DNA from 2 places in the Burkholderia sp. PU8-34 genome. Region 1 is predicted to be linked to the other one. Evidence: predicted binding sites of a transcription regulator. Region 1 holds the regulator's gene; the other holds the start of a gene.
The links. The regulator HrcA, encoded in region 1, represses chaperone genes, less so after heat shock. The targets are predictions, from matches to a motif close to TTAGCACTCNNNNNNNNNGAGTGCTAA.

Region 1 (3,388 bases):
CGGTAAAGCCGCTGTCGAATTCGAGATCGAGCGCGGCGACAATCACGAAGTCGCGGATCGAGAGGTGGCGGAGCATGGTTATCGGGCGGTAGGGCGTCAGGGCGCCGTGTCGTCGTCTTCGTTCGATGCGTGTTCGTTCCAGTGCAGCTTCTTGCGCAGCGTCGCGTAGTAGCTGTAGCCGATCGGGTGCAGGAACGGCACCGTATGCCGCGAGCGGCGCACCTCGATCGTGTCGTTCAGCTCGAGCGCCGTGAACGACTGCATGTCGAAATTCACGTTGACGTCGCGCCCGCCGACGATCTGGATCGCGATCTTCGAGTCGTCCGGCAGCACGATCGGCCGGTTCGACAGCGCGTGCGGCGCGATCGGCACGAGCACGATGCCCTGCAGCTCCGGATGCAGGATCGGCCCCGCCGACGACAGCGCGTACGCGGTCGAGCCGGTCGGCGTGGCGACGATCAGGCCGTCCGAGCGCTGGTTGTACATGAACCGGCCGTCGACCGACGCGCGCAGCTCCACCATTCCGGAAAAGCCGCTGCGGTTCACGACGACGTCGTTGAACGCGAGCGCGTGGTAGATCGGCTCGCCGTCGCGCATGATCCGCGCCTCGAGCAGCGACCGTTCCTCGCGCTCGAACTTGCCGGACAGCATCACCGGGACGCGCGCCTGCATGTCGGCCGCCGCGATGTCCGTGACGAAGCCGAGCCGCCCGTGGTTGATCCCGATCAGCGGCGTCTTGTATGGCGCAAGCTGCCGGCCGATGCCGAGCATCGTGCCGTCGCCGCCGAGCACGACCGCCACGTCGGCGCGTGCCCCGATTTCGGCCGGGGTGAGCGCCGGGTAGCCGGCGATGCCGAACTCGCGCGCCGTATCGGCTTCGAAGACCACCTCGAAACCCTGCTTCGCGAGGCAGTCGGCCAGCGTGGCGAGCGGCTCGGCGATGCCGGGCGTGTTGCTCCGGCCGACGAGCGCGACAGTATGGAACTGATTACCGGTTTTCATGGCGGCATTACACCATAGCTCGTTGACGAAAAGAACCGTCCGCGGCGCCGGGCGCTGCGGATGGCCCGTTCAGGCGCCGTCCGCGGCCACTCGCCGCAGTCGCGCGGTTGCGCTAAAATTTTCTACCATGCTAGATCCTCGCGCACGAACCCTCCTGAAAACCCTGATCGAACGGTATATCGCCGACGGTCAGCCGGTCGGATCGCGCACGTTGTCACGTTATTCCGGGCTTGAGCTGAGCCCGGCGACGATCCGCAACGTGATGTCCGACCTGGAGGAGCTCGGCCTCGTCTCGAGCCCGCACACGTCGGCCGGCCGCGTGCCGACGCCGCGCGGCTATCGGCTGTTCGTCGACACGATGCTGACGGTCGACGCGCCGATCGACGCCGAGGCCGTCGAGCGGCAGGTGCAGACCACGCTGCAGACCGGCGAGCCTCAGCAGAAGGTCGTCGCGGCCGCGGCGAGCGTGCTGTCGAACCTGTCGCAGTTCGCCGGTGTCGTGCTGACGCCGCGCCGCAGCCACGTGTTCAAGCAGATCGAGTTCATGCGCCTGTCCGACAAGCGCATCCTGCTGATCATCGTCACCCCCGAGGGCGACGTGCAGAACCGGATGCTCGCGACCCCGCGCGACTACTCGCCGTCGCAGCTGACCGAGGCGTCCAACTACATCAACGCGCATTTCGCCGGCCTGTCGTTCGACGAGGTGCGGCGCCGCCTGCGCGACGAGATCGACCAGCTGCGCGGCGACATGACCGCGCTGATGCACGCGGCCGTGACCGCGAGCACCGAGGTGCCGGATACGGAAGACACCGTGCTCATTTCCGGCGAGCGCAACCTGCTCGAGGTGGCGGACCTGTCGTCCGACATGGCGCGGCTGCGCAAGCTGTTCGACGTGTTCGACCACAAGACGGGCCTCCTGCAATTGCTCGACGTGTCGAGCCACGCTCAGGGCGTGCAGATTTTCATCGGCGGCGAATCGACGCTGGTGCCGATCGAGGAAATGAGCGTCGTCACCGCGCCTTACGAGGTCAACGGCAAGATCGTCGGCACACTCGGCGTGATCGGCCCGACCCGCATGGCGTACAACCGGGTGATCCCGATCGTCGACATCACCGCGCGGCTGCTGTCGCTCACGCTCAGCCAGCAATAGCCGTTCCTGTCATCTTGACGCGGCGCGGTGCGCGCCGCAATCGGCCGAACGGCCAGCTACCCTGTCGGGGGCGGCCAGTGGTAGATCGAACGGCCAGCCAACTCGTCGGGGGGGCTGCGGTAGGCCGAACGGCCAGCTACCCCGTTCGGGACGGCCCGCTATAATTGAAAGCCGTCTGGTTCCGTGCCCCGAGCACGTTCTCTATATGCGCTTCGATCTTGAGCCGCCATCGAGCGTCGCGGCTGCCCATCGCATCGCGGTGCTGCTGATCAATCTCGGCACGCCCGACGCGCCGACGCCGCGCGCGGTCCGGCGCTATCTCGCCGAATTCCTGTCCGATCCGCGCGTCGTCGAAATCCCGCAGGCGGTCTGGCAGGCCCTGCTGCGCACGGTCATCCTGCCGCTGCGCGGCCGCGCGTCCGCGAAGAAGTACGCGGCCGTGTGGACGCCCGAGGGCTCGCCGCTGCGCGTGCACACCGAGCGTCAGGTCGAGGGCGTGCGGCACCTGCTCGCGTCGAACGGCTACCACGTGCTCGTCGATTACGCGATGCGCTATGGCAGCCCGAGCATCCCGCAGGTGCTCGCGCAACTCAAGCGCGCGGGCGTCGAGCGGGTGCTGCTGATGCCGATGTATCCGCAATACTCGGCGTCGACGACCGCGACGGCGTTCGACGCCGCGTTCGCCGCGCTCGCGCGCATGCGCAACCAGCCGGAAGTTCGCACCGTGCGCCATTACGCCGACCATCCGGCGTATATCCACGCGCTCGCCGAGCAGGTGCGCCAGTACTGGGCGCAGCATGGCCGGCCCGACTTCGCGGCGGGCGACAAGCTCGTGCTCAGCTTCCACGGCGTGCCGAAGCGCACGCTCGACCTCGGCGATCCGTATCACGACCAGTGCCAGCAGACGGCCGCGCTGCTGACGACGGCGCTCGGACTGTCGACGATCGAATGCCGCGTGACTTTCCAGTCGCGGTTCGGCAAGGCCGAATGGCTGCAGCCGTACACCGCGCCGACGCTGCGCGAGCTTGGCGAAGCGGGCGTGCGGCGAGCGGATGTGTTCTGTCCGGGCTTCACGGCCGACTGTCTGGAGACGATCGAGGAAATCGGCATGGAGGTACGCGACGAATTCATCGCCGGCGGCGGCAAGGCATTCCATCGGATTCCGTGCCTGAACGGCGCGCACGCATGGATCGGCGCGCTGGGCGAGATCGTCGCGGAAAATCTGCAGGGCTGGCC
Region 2 (3,388 bases), on a different contig from region 1:
CGTACGCTGGAAGCACCGCGAAATCGCCGGCGCGAGCCCGGCCGATGCGTCCCCGGAACAGGTCGTGCAGCGCGCGGCCGCGGCGTTCGCGGCGGCCGCGGGTGCGGCGCTCGACGTCGCTTCCTGCGAGCACGTGCGCACGGCGGACGGCCGCACGGCGGTGTTCGTCGGCTGCCGGGTCGGCGACGCGCCGATGCGGCACGGGATCGGTGTGCATGCCGATGCGGCGGCCGCCGCACTGGATGCCGTCGTCAGCGCCGTCAACCGCTCGGCATGGCATTGCGCCGATCGCCGTGCCGCGGCCTGACGGATCGCATCAGGGTTTGAAGAGGGTCGGGTAGCAGTGCGAGACCGCCCGTGCAACGCGCAACCCGCGCTGCACGGGCCAACAAAAAGCGGCCCAGCAGGCCGCTTCGGACGAGACACGAAAAGGAATGCCACGCGCGTTCATGTCTCGGTCGCGCACCGCGTCGCCTGCCACGCGAGCAGGCGCCAGCGCCCCTGCTCCTGCGTCTGCACGGCCGTGTACGCAATCGGAAACACGAGGCCGCCGTTGTTCGTCTCCATCTCGATCAGCGCGCGTCCGGTGACGATGCAGGTCTCGTCGCCGACGGGCAGCACGTCCTGCGACTGGATCTCGATCTGGCGATAGCGGCGGCGGCCGGCGGCAATGGCGTCGATGAACTGCTGCTTCGTTTCCCGTTTGCCGTTGGTGTGAACATAGAACACCTTGTCCGACAGCAGCGACTCGAGCGTCTCGCCGTCCCCGTCCACCATTGCACGGAACCGATCGCGCTCGAGCGCGCGGATCGCATCGACCACCTTCGCCATCGCCTGACTCCTCGTCAACGCGCACGCCGAGCGCGGGCGTGCGGATCAGAAGTTGTACTGCACGTAGAACTGGTGGAAATTTATACCAGGATTCGGCTCTTTGATACCCGCGTTAGACACATGTTGAAAACGGTAGCCGACCTGATACTGTTGCCGTTCTCCGAACTGCGCGCCGACGCCGACCACATCCGCGAACTGGAACGCGGTCGACAGCGACAGATTGGTCGCAATCGTCGGATGGGACAGCAGCCGCACGCCCGCGCCGGCCTCGACGAACGGTCGCACCTGCCCCGCGCTCTTGATGAAACGGAACATCGGCGTCGCGCCGAATTCCCAGATGCTGCTGTGGACGTTGCCGCCCGTGTGCCAGTAGCCGACGTGGCCTTCCATCACGAACGCGAAGTGCCAGCCGCCGACCTCCCACCATGTCCAGCCCGGATCCCAGACGACGCCGAGGTCGCCCTTGTCGATCCCGTGGCGATCGGAAAACCCGCCGCCTGCCTGGATCCCCCATCGATCCGCAAACGCCGCGCCGGACCCGCCCAGCAATGCCGCAGCCAGGACCGCATGCATCGCAAGCCGGCCGCGCAGCCGACCATTCTTCTTATTGTTCATCTGACACTCCAACTCTGTGGGTTGAATGGCACCGGCCGTGGTTCGGCCTGGCTCGAGCGAACAGAATGTTATGGTAAAGGACTTTTCCGATCGGCATCGCGAAGCGAAATGGTTTGCTTCCTAAACGACAAAAATCGAAATCGTCTACTGATTCCTCATAAAAACAACGGGTTACGGAACTTGTCGGCGTTCGAGCGGTCACGCCTAATGCTATCGACATCGAAAGATCGATAGAAAATCGGGAACTCGAAAGCCCGTGCCCCCTCTAAGGAATTAGCACTCAGTTGGCTGGAGTGCTAAGATTGACCGCGGAATCATCCGAGTCCGGGGTTCATCCCTGATTCCAAAGGAGTTTTCTTAAGTGAGCAACGCTCTGACCCTTCCGAACACCCTGAGCCCGGCGTCTGCTAAGGCCGAATCGGCAGGCTCGCTGGCGCTCGCAACCCATTCGATGTTGCCGGGCCAGCTGGGCAACATCGACGCCTATATCCAGGCAGTCAATCGTATCCCGTTGCTGACGGCCGAGGAAGAACGCCAGTATGCAACCGAGTTCCGCGAGCAGAACAACCTCGACTCGGCCCGCCGTCTCGTGCTGTCGCACCTGCGGCTCGTCGTGTCGATCGCGCGCAACTACCTCGGCTACGGCCTGCCGCACGGCGACCTGATCCAGGAAGGCAACATCGGCCTGATGAAGGCCGTGAAGCGCTTCGATCCGGCGCAGAACGTGCGTCTCGTGTCGTATGCGATCCACTGGATCAAGGCCGAGATCCACGAATACATCCTGCGCAACTGGCGCATGGTGAAGGTCGCGACGACGAAGGCGCAGCGCAAGCTGTTCTTCAACCTGCGCAGCCACAAGAAGGGCATGCAGGCGATGACGCCCGAGGAGATCGACGGCCTCGCGCAGGAACTCAACGTCAAGCGCGAAGAAGTGACCGAGATGGAAACGCGGCTGTCGGGTGGCGACATCGCGCTGGAAGGCCAGGTCGAGGACGGCGAGGAAAGCTATGCGCCGATCGCGTATCTCGCCGATTCGCACAACGAGCCGACCGCCGTGCTCGCCGCGCGTCAGCGCGACACGCTGCAGACGGACGGCATCGCGCAGGCGCTCGACGCGCTCGACGCGCGCAGCCGCCGCATCATCGAGGCGCGCTGGCTGAACGTCGAGGACGACGGCTCGGGCGGCTCGACGCTACACGACCTCGCCGCGGAGTTCGGCGTATCGGCGGAACGCATCCGCCAGATCGAAGCGAGCGCAATGAAGAAAATGCGCACGGCACTGGCCGAATACGCGTAAATCAGCCGATTTAGAGTATCGCCCCCAAAACCGCTGCCCAACCGGCAGCGGTTTTTTTTCGTCGATTAATTGACTTGTTTCATCGGGTATTCGACGTTCAATGACCGTTCCCGGCAATTATTGATCCAGCTCAAATTCCGATGCAACGTTCGCGACGGAGTGCCGCAGCGCAGCACTCGGCACGGAAAAGCCGGCATTTTAAAATTGGCATGTCCGGCGCAACAGGATTAAAACCGCTTAACGGCCGTCATAAATCCAACGTAAAGTCGCCCCCAACCCGCGTTAAATCGAATCAGGATTATGGCCTTGACCTCGATCAATAAAGCGGCCGCACGCCCGGCCAGTGCGCACGGCTGGCGCGGCCGCATCGCCGCATGGGCACGCGGCCCGACACTCGCCCGCGACATCGCCATCGTGCTGGTCATCAAGCTGATCCTGCTGATGGCGCTCAAATACGCATTCTTCAATCATCCGCAGGCCGAGCACATGTCGCTGCCGCCTGCCGCCGTCGCCGAGAAGCTGCTCTCGGTCCCGGCGCCCGCTTCTACCCAGGGAGACCAACATGATAAGTAGCGAAGTCGTCGATCTGTCACGGCTGCAGTTCGGCATTACAGCGCTCTACCACTTCCTGTTCGTGCCGCTGAC

Region 2: a site for HrcA is predicted at 1,720-1,746, ahead of rpoH (RNA polymerase sigma factor RpoH). Genes of this name have one in related genera too.

The regions. Positions count from the first base shown of each region.
Region 1 covers NZ_JBSAXC010000008.1:42,237-45,624, forward strand. Annotated here, with positions in the region: gene recN (DNA repair protein RecN) at 1-76, opposite strand, end outside; gene ACV22Z_RS19705 (NAD kinase) at 97-1,002, opposite strand; gene hrcA (heat-inducible transcriptional repressor HrcA) at 1,130-2,152, shown strand; gene hemH (ferrochelatase) at 2,358-3,388, shown strand, end outside.
Region 2 covers NZ_JBSAXC010000005.1:226,454-229,841, reverse strand. Annotated here, with positions in the region: gene leuA (2-isopropylmalate synthase) at 1-307, shown strand, start outside; gene ACV22Z_RS15055 (nuclear transport factor 2 family protein) at 448-831, opposite strand; gene ACV22Z_RS15050 (acyloxyacyl hydrolase) at 877-1,446, opposite strand; gene rpoH (RNA polymerase sigma factor RpoH) at 1,808-2,743, shown strand; gene cydP (cytochrome oxidase putative small subunit CydP) at 3,044-3,316, shown strand; gene ACV22Z_RS15035 (cytochrome ubiquinol oxidase subunit I) at 3,306-3,388, shown strand, end outside.